4 regions of the Aliiglaciecola sp. NS0011-25 genome follow, and region 4 is predicted to be linked to each of the others. Evidence: predicted binding sites of a transcription regulator. Region 4 holds the regulator's gene; each other region holds the start of a gene.
The links. The regulator FliA, encoded in region 4, starts transcription of late flagellar genes. The targets are predictions, from matches to a motif close to CTAAAGNTNNNNNNNNNNNNGCCGATA.
Positions count from the first base shown of each region.

Region 1: ABWV72_RS10735 (DUF5610 domain-containing protein) is a predicted target of FliA. The motif match lies at 1,427-1,453, and genes of this name have one in related genera.
Region 2: ABWV72_RS13160 (flagellin N-terminal helical domain-containing protein) is a predicted target of FliA. The motif match lies at 1,219-1,245, and genes of this name have one in related genera.
Region 3: ABWV72_RS12185 (flagellar protein MotY) is a predicted target of FliA. The motif match lies at 1,349-1,375, and genes of this name have one in related genera.

Region 1 covers NZ_BAABWR010000010.1:149,210-152,392, reverse strand. The annotation lists gene fabR (HTH-type transcriptional repressor FabR) at 1-160, shown strand, start outside; gene trmA (tRNA (uridine(54)-C5)-methyltransferase TrmA) at 167-1,267, opposite strand; gene ABWV72_RS10735 (DUF5610 domain-containing protein) at 1,484-2,893, shown strand; gene ABWV72_RS10730 (ATPase, T2SS/T4P/T4SS family) at 2,962-3,183, opposite strand, start outside.
Region 2 covers NZ_BAABWR010000014.1:18,659-21,841, forward strand. The annotation lists gene flgL (flagellar hook-associated protein FlgL) at 1-179, shown strand, start outside; gene ABWV72_RS13155 (hypothetical protein) at 187-1,116, opposite strand; gene ABWV72_RS13160 (flagellin N-terminal helical domain-containing protein) at 1,375-2,199, shown strand; gene ABWV72_RS13165 (flagellin N-terminal helical domain-containing protein) at 2,564-3,183, shown strand, end outside.
Region 3 covers NZ_BAABWR010000012.1:116,858-120,040, forward strand. The annotation lists gene glpQ (glycerophosphodiester phosphodiesterase) at 1-385, shown strand, start outside; gene ABWV72_RS12185 (flagellar protein MotY) at 444-1,307, opposite strand; gene rnt (ribonuclease T) at 1,512-2,135, shown strand; gene purF (amidophosphoribosyltransferase) at 2,279-3,183, opposite strand, start outside.
Region 4 covers NZ_BAABWR010000016.1:51,612-54,794, forward strand. The annotation lists gene flhF (flagellar biosynthesis GTPase FlhF) at 1-306, shown strand, start outside; gene ABWV72_RS14595 (MinD/ParA family protein) at 303-1,169, shown strand; gene ABWV72_RS14600 (RNA polymerase sigma factor FliA) at 1,166-1,897, shown strand; gene cheY (chemotaxis response regulator CheY) at 1,936-2,319, shown strand; gene ABWV72_RS14610 (protein phosphatase CheZ) at 2,354-3,121, shown strand; gene ABWV72_RS14615 (chemotaxis protein CheA) at 3,135-3,183, shown strand, end outside.

The sequences.
Region 1 (3,183 bases), on a different contig from region 4:
ACAAGCTGAAGCAATGGTTAAACTGGTGTTTAGCACTGGTGCTGAGGCGCTGGATTTAGATCCTATTCAAAGAGAACAATTGGCGATTCGATTAAAAATTCAGTTAAGGTTCATTACAAATGGCTCGTTAGAGTTCGCTAAAAGCAATGAACCTATTTAAATCTTGTTAGTTTTTTCGCACTAAATATACACCGGCTTCAACGTGGTGGGTATAGGGGAACTGGTCAAATAGAGCAAAACGATGGACTTCATGAGTTTTGCTTAATAGGTCCAAATTATTTTGCAAGGTTTCTGGGTTACAAGAAATATACACGATATTGTTATATTTACTGATCATTGAAACTGTTTCATCATCTAAACCTGCTCTTGGCGGATCGACTAACACTGTGCGGCAATCGTATTGGGCTAAATCCACCCCTTCTAGTCGATTGAATTTTCTTATCCCCGCTTGGGCTTGTACAAACTCTTCGCTAGACATACGAAGAATTGTCACATTGTCAGCCTGATTGGCGCTGATATTATATTGTGCTGCAGCAACTGAGGTTTTTGAAATTTCGGTGGCTAAAACCCGTTTGAAGTTTTGCGCCAAGGGAATGCTAAAGTTGCCTAAGCCGCAGTATAATTCGAGTAAATCACCTTCGCTATTTGCGGTAACATCAAGTGCCCATTCAAGCATTTTTTGATTAACCAACGCATTTGGTTGAGTAAAGCTATTTTCAACCTGCTTAAATTCATAGGTTCTTTGTCCTATAGGTAAACGCTCGATGACAAAATCTTTATCCACTATGACTTTTTGTTTACGGGCTCGACCCACTATATCTATTGGATAGTGCTGTCTTAGCTGTTTTAAAATTTTACTTATCTGTGCTTGCCAGCTTTCATCTAATGGCTTGTGGTAAAGCAGGGAAACGACAATTTCACCACTTAAAGTACTTAAATAGTCGATTTGAAATAGTTTGCGTCGCGCTATTTCATTGTCTTTTAATAGCACCACCAAATCGGCCATTACTTGATTGATCAGTTTACTCGCGGGAGGAAATTGATCGACGCGGTATTTCTCTTTGCTTTGTTGGTCGAACATGATGTGAAACAGCTCATCACCTTCATGCCAAACACGAAACTCCGCACGCATTCGGTAATTCAGAGTTTGCGAAGCGAACACTTCTAATTTGGGCATTTTAAATTGGCTAAACTGAGCGCTTAAAGCTGTCACTTTTTCATCGAGTTGAGCTTGGTAAAATTGGGGATCTATTTCTGTTGGACGCATCAAAAACTCGATTAGGTTGGCATTGAAAGAAGATTCGCGAATTTTAAAGATTTCCTGCGCGCTTGCAAATGCAATTTGGTTTTTGTTTTATCGTACATAGGGTAAAGCACTAATTTGACTGATTATTTCCCATATTAGCGGAGTTATTTAATTTAATTTCTCAATAAAGTGAATTTATAGCCGATACTATTACATGAGGATAGTGAGGTATTGCACATGAATTTCGGTGAAATTAAAGCGTTTATGGGAGATAAAACTCAGGTTAATCCCAATGACGCTGTGAAAAATCAATTGCGCGAAGCGGGTTTAAGACAAGCCGAAGCGGGTATAAGTGCGCCTGCAGAATCTACGGTTAGCAAACTCAGCTCGCAAACCACAGTCGGGTTAAGAATTTACAATAACTCGCTCAATCAAACATTACAAATTGATGAGACGCGGGCCAATCTTAAAAACCCAGAAGAAACTAACAAGAGTCTGTTTGACTTCGAGGAAGTGGCCAAGAATGTGCTCCAATTTGTTGGTGGAGTGATATCTGGCGCTGCTCGTAATGGGGCAGATGAAGAAACATTAGTTAGTTTATTCGAACAAGCACGTTCCGGTGTTTCTAAAGGTATTAAGCTGGCTGAAAAAGATTTATCTGGTTTTATGAACGAAGAAATTTCCGACGGAATAGGCCGAAGTGCCGATTTGATTGAACAGGGAATTCAGCGTTTACAAGATAAACTCTTCGGTAGTCAGAGTGATCCAGAAGATAGGGAATTGCAATCAGATACTTCGTTAATAACAGAGAGTCTTTCTGCCTCCAGCCAACAAAATGGCGAATTACAGATCCGCACTCGAGACGGTGATGAAGTGGTTATTCGTTTCGAAGATTTAAAACAATTCGAATTAAATCGACAGGTTTTATTGCAACAAGAAAAACAGATTAAGCAAGAACCAAACATTGAGCACAATGATGTATTGCCACGGGCTGGTATTGACAGTGCTGGAAATGAAACAGTAGAAACTGCCAACAACGAAGCTGAAGAAGTATCAGCTCAATCTAATACTCAATCTGAAACGTCTCAAGCCGCCACTAAACAAACAGAAGTGCAGCAGTCGGTGTTTATTGCACAGAATAATTACAGCTTTTCTGTATCTGGAGAGTTAGACGAAAGTGAGTTGCAGTCCATTGGCCAGTTAGTTTCTGATGCTAATGATTTGGCTACGACGTTTTTTGATGGTGATATCGAACGGGCCTTCGAACAGGCCTTAGAAATTGGTTTTGATGAACAGGAGCTAACCGGCTTCGCTTTGCAGTTAACTCGACAAGAGCAAGTGGAAGTAGTTAAAACTTACGAGTCAGTCTCACACTACAGCGATGAGCAAGGTAGTCAAGAACAGTCATCAAAGCCGGTGGAGAGAGTAAGTGATTACTTACAAAAAATGTTGAATGTGTTTGAGCAATCACAGCAAAAGTTAGCCGATGGTGATCAGTACGAAACTTTGATTAATAGCATTATTAATGAAGTGCAGGATTTGGGTACAAATGATTTGGTGTCGGCAATCAATGATTTTCATGCATTCAATAAACAGTTATTGAATAATTTGCCCACTGCAAATCAATCATCTGAATCTGAACAATAGTTTAGAGACTAGTGCCACAGTTTATTAACAGGCTGTGGCACTAGTGCATAAACTGAAGTGCCTTTGGATTAATCAGCCCCACTGATGATCTGAATTTGCGCGATATCAGTGTCACCCTTTAAGACTTTCAAAATACCGTCTTGGGTAAGAGTACGCATACCGTCTCGCATTGCCTGGGCTTTCATTTCTGTTACCGATGCTTCTTTGTAGACAAGCGAGCGAAGATCTGGAGTCATGGTGAGAAGTTCATGTACACCGGTTCTTCCTTTATAACCAGTGTCACCGCAATC
Region 2 (3,183 bases), on a different contig from region 4:
AGTCGGTTTATGAATCGAATTTGGATCTTGAAATCGCCAATAAAACAGCCCGTGCGAACATCGAAGATGTGGATTATGCAGAGGCCGTTTCTGAATTGAGTAAACAAGAAACCGCATTGCAAGCAGCTCAAGCAACTTTTTCGCGCGTAACTGGACTAACGTTATTTGACTATATTTAATTTTAGATCAAAGGTTTAGCTGCGCTAAATAGATGTGACTTTGATTGTCGATATGACTTGAATAATAGCTAACGTATATTTTTTCATTATAGCGCACCATGCCCGCATAACTGCAGTCGCCACCTGAGGGTAGAACAACCTTTAGGATCAACTTTTTAGTTTCAATGTTCATTTGCCAAAGCGCAGTTTTAAATTTTCCATTCAACCAAGCCCTACCACAAATCAATATATTTTCCGGACCATGTGAAATGATAACAGGCGCACCAATATATTGTTGCAAATCAAACCACTGCCAACGGTTATAGGGAGGTTTTGAAAAGCCACATTGGGCAGTAAACGAGTCAGCATCTCTGCGAACCACGGCATAAGCATCGCCATTTTGCATAAAACACAAATCACTTTCATTAGGATAACCAAGTCCGTGACTGGCTAGACTAAGCACATTAGGTTTTACACAATCAAAGGTGCGTAATGGATTACCTTTATAAAGGTTCAGTTGTTGTTGAGCACGTTTGTAAGCAAATCCATAGGCTTGTTCTCCTTGCCAGCGTATTCGCCAAACCCACCAATTTTTTTCTGCAAACCAATGTTGACTCGACCAACTTAATCCATCTTGAGAAAACCAACACAACGAACGACTATGCTGCCACTTGCCAGTTTCATCATAACAACGAGCGTAGGCAGTCATCAGTAATTTGCCATCGGGCATGACCGTTAACTTAGGATCTCGCAAATCACAATTTGCCATTTTAAGGGTGGTGCTGTTAATTTTTTTACCAAATAGGTCGCAAGTAACGATGCGTATGTCACCATCTTGGCTCATGTGATCTGACGCTTCTCTAAAACTAACAAATAGTTTGTCAGCAAACTCACAAAGATCGGTAAAAGCGCTGTGTTTAGATGTTTTCCAAATCGAATTAGTCCAATTAATCATCATTTTTAAAATTTATTTTTATCTAAAAAGCTATTGAATCTCAATTAATTACAATTTGCAAAGCGGAAATTTTTTGCCGTTTTTATAAAAAACGGCAAAATTTAGTTAAAGGGATTTTTTAACCCGTCGATACCCTATCTGAGAGAGCCAGTAACACCGATCTAGTTTTGACTAAGATTGATGTTCTTGAATGTGTTTTTTAACCACCGATTTTTATCGGTTGCCAGCGAAACGCTGGACTGAGAGTGTAGGAGATATCCCATGGGATTATACGTTAACACCAACGTTTCGTCTTTGAATGCGCAACGTCAATTATTTGATTCATCTAACCGTTTAGGCACGTCTTTTGAGCGTTTGTCTTCTGGTTTCCGTATAAACCGTGCAGCGGATGATGCTGCTGGTTTGCAAATTACCGACCGTTTAACCACCCAGGTTCAAGGTCTTAACCAAGCTGTAAGAAATGCCAATGATGCGATTTCTTTAGCACAAACTGCTGAGGGCGCGTTAGGAGAAGTTACAAACTCACTTCAACGTATCCGTACTCTTGCAGTCCAATCACAAAATGGTATTAATACCTCCGCTGACCGTTTAGCACTACAAAAAGAAGTTTCAGCACTTAAAACTGAAATTTCACGTATTGCTCAAACTTCACAGTTTGCCGGTGTCGACATCCTTGATGGGGCATTTTCAGCTGCATTCCTAGTGGGTGCAAACGGTGGTCAAACTATTTCTGTTAATTTGTCTAGAACTAGTGGTTTTGGGGCTTCTGGCCTAGGTATCGCTGCTACGTCAGTTGCGAGTATTGAATCTGCATCTGCAGCGTTAACAGAGATTACTGCTGCAATTTCAACTGTAGGAGCTGTACGTGCCGATTTAGGTGCTCTGCAAAACCGTTTCCAATCAACTATCAGAAACTTAAGTAATATATCTGAAAATGTTGCTGGAGCTCGTTCACGTATTCGTGATACAGATTTTGCTACAGAAACTGCTGAATTGACACGTAATCAGATTATCCAACAGGCAAGTTTAACTGTTTTGTCTCAGGCTAATCAGCGTCCACAATCAGCGCTTCAGCTTCTAGGTTAATAGAATACGATTGGGAAATTAAAGCCAGGGGGTAGTGATTCTGCTTTTAATGGCCCATAACGTAGAGAGTGCGCTCTTTCCCTCCTAACGTGAGAGCGCTTCGCCGACTAATTTAGTCGGCTTTTTTCTCAACCTAACTAATTGATATTAATAGGGATAATAATTTAGCTTAAATTTATGCTAAAGGATTTTTCGATCCTGTTCGATAAAGATTCCAAGAGCGATGTACAAAATAAAAAAATAATAAGTACACGCCTAAATAAGTGACGTAATAAAACTAATAATAGCGCACTTAGAATCACCGCAAAAACCACTAATAATAATAATAGGTTTGGCGGATTGCTTAAATCGTTAGGAGAAAAAAATGTCTTTATACGTCAACACAAATGTGTCGTCGTTGAATGCGAGTCGTCAGCTATTCACGTCGAACAATAATTTAAGTACAGCGTTTGAACGCTTATCTTCAGGTTTGCGCATAAACAATGCGAAAGATGATGCCGCCGGACTGCAAATCTCCAATCGACTTACCACGCAAATTCTGGGCCTTAATATGGCTGTAAGAAATGCAAATGATGGTATTTCGCTTGCGCAAACTGCAGAAGGTGCATTGGCCGAAACTACATCTGCATTGCAACGCATACGTGTATTAGCGGTGCAATCTCAAAATGGTATTAATGGATCGGCAGATCGATTAGCACTACAAAAAGAAGTAGATGCTTTAAAACAAGAAATAAGTCGAATTGCCGCAACTTCGCAATTCGGTGGCGTTAATATTCTTGGTGGTGCCTATTCGTCCGCCTTTTTGGTGGGTGCTAATCCAGGTCAAACTATCAGTGTCAATATCTCTAGAGCGGGTGGATACGGGACTTCCGGCCTATTCGGTTCTCAGAGTATCGAAGCAAATTTAATATCTGTTGCTACTGAGGCCGATGCGTCTCGTGCTATGACTGCTGTATTAGGTGCAATTTCTATTATCGATGCTAA
Region 3 (3,183 bases), on a different contig from region 4:
CGCAGAAACACAGCGTCTTAGGAACGAGTTAAATGCCAAGGTGAAGTTAATTCAGCTTATTGCTGAAAACAGTTGGCAAGAGTCGAATTCTGACTATGAATATTTGAAATCCGCACAAGGTCTCAAAGAAATTGCAAAAGTAGCCCAAGGTATTGGGCCATGGATTCCACAACTATTTGATTTTGCGAATAAAACACCAACTAGTTTACTAGCCAATGCCCATCAAGCAGGGCTGCTAATTCATCCTTATACATTTAGAAAAGACGACCTCCCAGCCAAGTATTCTTCGCAACAGGTGCTAGACATCCTATTCGAAGATTTAAAAGTAGATGGTTTATTTACCGACTTTACCGATGTGCTGGAAAATTACTTAGAAAAGCGATGATATTGCTCTAGAGTCACTAGTAAAAACTAACAAGCTCGCGATTGCGAGCTTTGTGAATTTAGGGTTTAGCCATTCGAATGATGACTCGACGATTTTTAGCACGAGACATCTTATTCGTATTGGTCGCCGCATGACGACGTTCGCCGTGTCCGGTGACCTCTATGCGATCAGGATCAACACCCATCTCTGTGAAGTACGCCTTAATTTCCTCTGCTCGACGAATAGATAATTGTTCGTTGTTCCAACGACCACCATAACTATCTGAGTATCCATCTAACAAAACCAGCTCAAGATCTGTATCTTCTTTTAAATAGTCCCCGATCATTTGTAGGCGTTTTTTAGAGTATTTGGTTAAGTCTGTACTATTGCTGTTGTAACTTAGCACTGTGTATGCAATATCTTCAAATGCAAAAGGTAATAAATTAGCGACACACTCAGCGAACTCAACATAGGGTTTCGAAAAGTTACTGGCATTTAAACCCACAGCGATACGATCGAAGTCACTATACCAATCTTGATAATATAGTGTTGGCCAAAAACCTTTTTCCAATTCAGTTAACATTGTCCAAGCGGCTTTTTGCGGTAAATCACTATTGTATTGTTTGCGAATTGGCATTTGCGCAATTTCACGCTGCATTTGTCCTGGCATCCATTTGGGTGGGACTGAATAAACGGAGGCAACAGAATAGGTGTTTGGTAACCTTAACATCTGCAACTCAAATTCCATATTCAGTTGCTTAGAAGCCGTGCTGTAAAAAGCAGCTTCTCCATAACCAGGAAGTTGGTGACTCAAAGTACATTGCAAGCGACTTTTTTGACTGACTTGCCACTGAGAATCCTCAACTGGCGCTGCATAATGACGCAAGCTAGCTTGGCTAGCAAAGCTGAGGGTTAAGCCCAAAAAAATCGCGCACTTTTTCATATCAGACAGAAATCCAGTAAATAGTGTTTATCCATTATAGATATCGACACTAGAAACAAAAAGTTTAATCACCCGTTGTGTACGGATAATAACCAACTAGACCTATCAAATGCAAATGCGCCTAAACATATTCACAACTGAACTGGTACAAGGCTTTAAAGGTTGACATAATAGCAAGCTATGTTGTCGATTAATAAGGTTATCATGTCAGATCCAATTCACCTGTTGAACCAACGATTTAGAGGGTATTTCCCAGTCGTCATTGATGTTGAAACAGCTGGATTCAATGCGCAAACTGATGCTTTATTAGAATTAGCAGCAGTGACATTGAAAATGACAGCTTCTGGAGACATTCAGATAGATAAAACGTTCCATTACCATATTAACCCTTTCGAGGGCGCAAACCTCGAACAAGCCGCTTTGGACTTTAACGGTATTGATCCTTATTGTGCATTACGAGGCGCGATTGATGAATCTGAAGCAATTAAAAATTTGTGCAAAGAGATCCGAAAAGAACAAAAAGCAGCGGAATGCCAACGCTCAGTGATTGTTGCCCACAATGCATCATTCGACCAAGGCTTTGTGAATGCAGCCATTGAAAGGTGTAATATTAAACGCACTCCTTTCCATCCTTTTGTATCATTTGATACCACCAGTTTAGCCGGTTTAACCTTAGGTCAGACGGTGCTGGTTAAGGCCTGTGAAGCGGCACAAATCGAATTTGACCAAAGAGAAGCCCACTCAGCACTTTACGATACGATGAAAACCGCCGAGTTATTTTGTTTTATGGTCAATAGATGGAAAGCCCTTGGTGGCTGGCCGATATAATTCACAATTCCAAGGGATGCTTTTAACGTGCTCAAAATAGCAGTAACGGGTTTACAAGGCTGAAATAAAAAGTGAGGCCTGAGCCTCACTTAATGTAAATCAACGATAAACCGCAAATTTAATCACAGTGATTAAATATAGGCTTAATCGTCATTATCCGAATCAATATTGTGCATTTCCAAATTACTTAATTCAGTTTGTATCATTGATTTTTTAGCCCCTTCAGAACGGGCCCCATCAACTCTCTCTAAATAAGCTTGGTCAATATCACCAGTTATGTACTCACCATCAAATACAGACGTTTCAAAACGAGTAATGGCAGGATTCTCAGCACTAACCGCTTCAACTAGATCTTGAATATCTTGGAAAATCAGCCCATCAGCTTTAATTAACTCACTAATTTCGTCGATATCGCGGCCGTAAGCGATCAATTCATTTGCACTTGGCATATCAATACCATAAACATTTGGAAAACGAATCTCTGGCGCAGCTGACGCGAAATACACCTTCTTGGCACCTGATTCACGGGCCATTTCAATAATCTGTTCAGATGTAGTGCCGCGTACAATTGAATCATCAACCAGAAGAACATTTTTGTCTTTAAATTCTGATTTAATGGCGTTAAGTTTACGTCGCACCGACTTACGTCTAAGCGTTTGACCTGGCATGATAAAAGTACGACCGATATAACGGTTCTTTACGTAGCCTTGACGGTAAGGTAAGTCCAACTCTATAGCAATTTGCAACGCTACATCGGAAGACGTTTCCGGAATAGGAATAACCACATCAATATCTAAATCAGCCCATTCTTTGGCTATTTTCTGACCTAGTTTTTTACCCATATTCACCCGCGAGGCATATACTGATATTCCATCGATAAAGGAATCAGGTCTTGCGAAGTAAACAAATTCGAAAATACAGGGAATATTTTTAGGGTTTTGCGCGCACTGTTTAGTAAATAATTCACCTTCTTCAGTCACATATATTGCTTCGCCTGGTGCGACATCACGAATAAACGTAAAACCTACGGCATCTAGAGCAACACTTT
Region 4 (3,183 bases):
GTTGTGATTCAAGCCAATGCACAATACAAAGTGCTGCAGCATACTTTGAGTGCATTTAGCAATATTGATTTGCAGGGATGTATTTTAACCAAGCTCGATGAGAGTTATAGTCTCGGAGAAGCGTTAAGTGTGGCAATTGAACATAAGTTAGCCGTTAGTTATTTGACGGATGGACAACGAGTCCCTGAAGATATTAAAGTTGCAGACGCAAAGTTTTTAATCTCTGCAGCGGCTAAGCTTTATAAAAAATATGGTTTGATTCATACTGCTAAGCCAGAACTAAACAAATCGGCATTAGCAATATGATTGACGACCAAGCGAGTAGCTTAAGACGAATGAATCAATCTCGATTAATCAAAGTGATTGCGGTAACCGGTGGTAAAGGTGGGGTCGGTAAAACGAACATTACCTTAAACACGGCTATCTCGATGGCTAAAATGGGCAAGCGCGTCATGGTGTTAGATGCCGACTTAGGGTTGGCAAACGTCGACGTCATGTTAGGCTTGCGAGTAGAAAAAAACTTATCCCATGTTTTATCTGGTGAATGTACGCTGGATGAAGTTTTAGTTGTGGGCCCTCATGGGGTATTGATTGCACCGGCAACCTCCGGAACACAATCAATGACCGAACTCAGCCCCACTGAACATGCAGGACTAATTCGCGCGTTTAGTGAGTTGCGTACCAATATAGATGTGCTTATTGTAGACACGGCTGCGGGCATATCAGATATGGTGCTCAGTTTTTCCAGAGCATCACAAGATATAATGATGGTTGTCTGTGATGAACCCACCTCTTTAACTGATGCATACGCGTTGATCAAACTACTGAACAGAGAACACGGCGTGTTTCGCTTTAAGATCGTTGCCAACATGGTACGTAACATGCGCGAAGGACAAGAGTTATTTGCAAAGTTATCTAAAGTGACTAACCGTTTCTTAGATGTTGCTTTAGAGCTAGTAGCAACGGTTCCTTACGATGAGAATATTCGTAAGTCAGTTCGAAAACAAAAAGCAATTGTAGATGCATTTCCAGGATCGCCAGCTTCTATCGCTATTAAAGGCCTTGCAGAAAAAGCAATGCATTGGCCAATTCCCAACCAACCTGGTGGACACTTAGAGTTTTTCTTAGAACAACTTGTCGCCGAAAAAGTGGTAGGTGGACAAAGGTGATTAGAAAGGCAGCAGCTTATCAACAACAAGCCGATTTGGCTCAACTTGTAGAAAGACATGCTTCCTTGGTTAAGCGAATTGCCCATCATTTATTAGCCAGATTACCTGCCAGTGTATTAGTGGATGATCTAATTCAATCTGGAATGATTGGATTGCTCGAGGCCGCAAAAAACTTCGATGGCTCAAAAGGCGCAAGTTTCGAAACTTTTGCAGGTATCCGTATCCGCGGAGCCATGCTTGATGAAATTCGCAAAGGCGACTGGACACCCAGATCTGTGCATAAAAATGGCAGAGCAATTACCCAAGCAATTAATCAAGTAGAACGTGAAACGGGCAGAGATGCTAGAGATATAGATATCGCGGAAAAGTTAGAAGTAAGCCTACCCGAATACCATCAGATGTTGAATGAAGTCAACGCTGGAAAAATTATCGGTATTGAAGATTTAGGTATTACCGAAGATGTGATTACCACTGAGCAAAATAAAGGTAGTGACACGCCTTTTCAGGATTTACTACAAGGTTCATTTCAAAAAGCATTAGCACATGCTATTACTACTTTGCCGGAACGAGAAGCAATCGTACTGTCATTGTATTATGATGAGGAGTTGAATCTCAGAGAAATTGGCGAGGTACTCGAAGTTAGCGAGTCCAGAGTCAGCCAAATTCACAGCCAAGCAATGTTAAAATTGAAAAGCAAAATGCAATCTTGGCGAGTTAACGAAGAATAATAAAACACCATTTGATTTAATCCTCATTGGAGGCAGTTTTGGATAAAAATATGAAAATCCTCGTTGTTGATGACTTTTCAACGATGAGACGCATCATCAAAAATTTACTTAAAGACTTAGGTTACACAAGCGTTCAAGAAGCCGATGATGGCAGCACTGCGTTACCTATGTTGCAACAAGGTGATTTTGATTTTGTAGTAACAGACTGGAATATGCCAGGCATGCAAGGAATTGACTTGCTTAGAGCCATTCGTGCAGATGATAGTTTAAAGCATTTACCAGTTTTAATGGTAACGGCTGAAGCGAAAAAAGAACAAATTGTGGCGGCAGCTCAGGCTGGAGTGAACGGTTATGTTGTTAAGCCTTTTACGGCGGCTACGCTTAAAGAGAAGCTAGACAAGATTTTTGAGAGACTGGGTTAAGATTTAACCTGTGTTGAAAATTAGGAGTGTCTAAATGACCGGCTCTAATAAAGCTCCAATGTCTCTTGATGACGCTAAAAAATTAGTTGAATTGCTGGAAAGCGGAGATAACCAAGTTGCTAGCGAATTGCTCGAAGAAGCCTCTTTAACCAATTCTGTTGAATTATTTGCAGAGGTGGGCAAATTAACCCGCCAGCTCCATGACTCTCTGAATAGTTTTCAACTTGATGATCGCATTTCGAATTTAGCCAATGAAGAAATACCTGATGCGCAAAGTCGCCTGAACTATGTTATAGAAACGACCGAAAAAGCGGCTAACACAACGATGGATGCCGTGGAAGCAAGTATGCCTATTGCTGAAAAGCTGCATACAGGTATTAATAATTTGCTCCCCGAGTGGAAAAAGTTGATGACTAGGCAGTTACAACTTGGCGAATTTAAATCTCTTTGCTCGGACTTAGATGGATTATTAGAACAGTCATCTAAAGACACCGAACAATTAACTGCATTCTTAACAGATATATTGATGGCACAGGGGTATCAAGATATCACTGGCCAAGTTATTCGCAGAGTTATCGAATTGGTGAAAGAAGTTGAAGACAGTTTAGTGCATATGTTGACTGTTTTTGGTGCTTCTGAAACAAGTTCGTTAATTTCAAAAGCAGATGAAAATGCTCATAAATCTAAAGCTGAGTCCGATACAGTGAAAGCTGAAGGTCCAATCATTGATGCTGAAATACGCGATGATGTGGTGTCCAATCAGGACGATGTAGATGATTTATTATCTAGCTTAGGGTTTTAAGAGGAACTTATTCATGTCTTTTGAAGTTGACGAGGATATTCTACAAGACTTTCTAGTTGAGG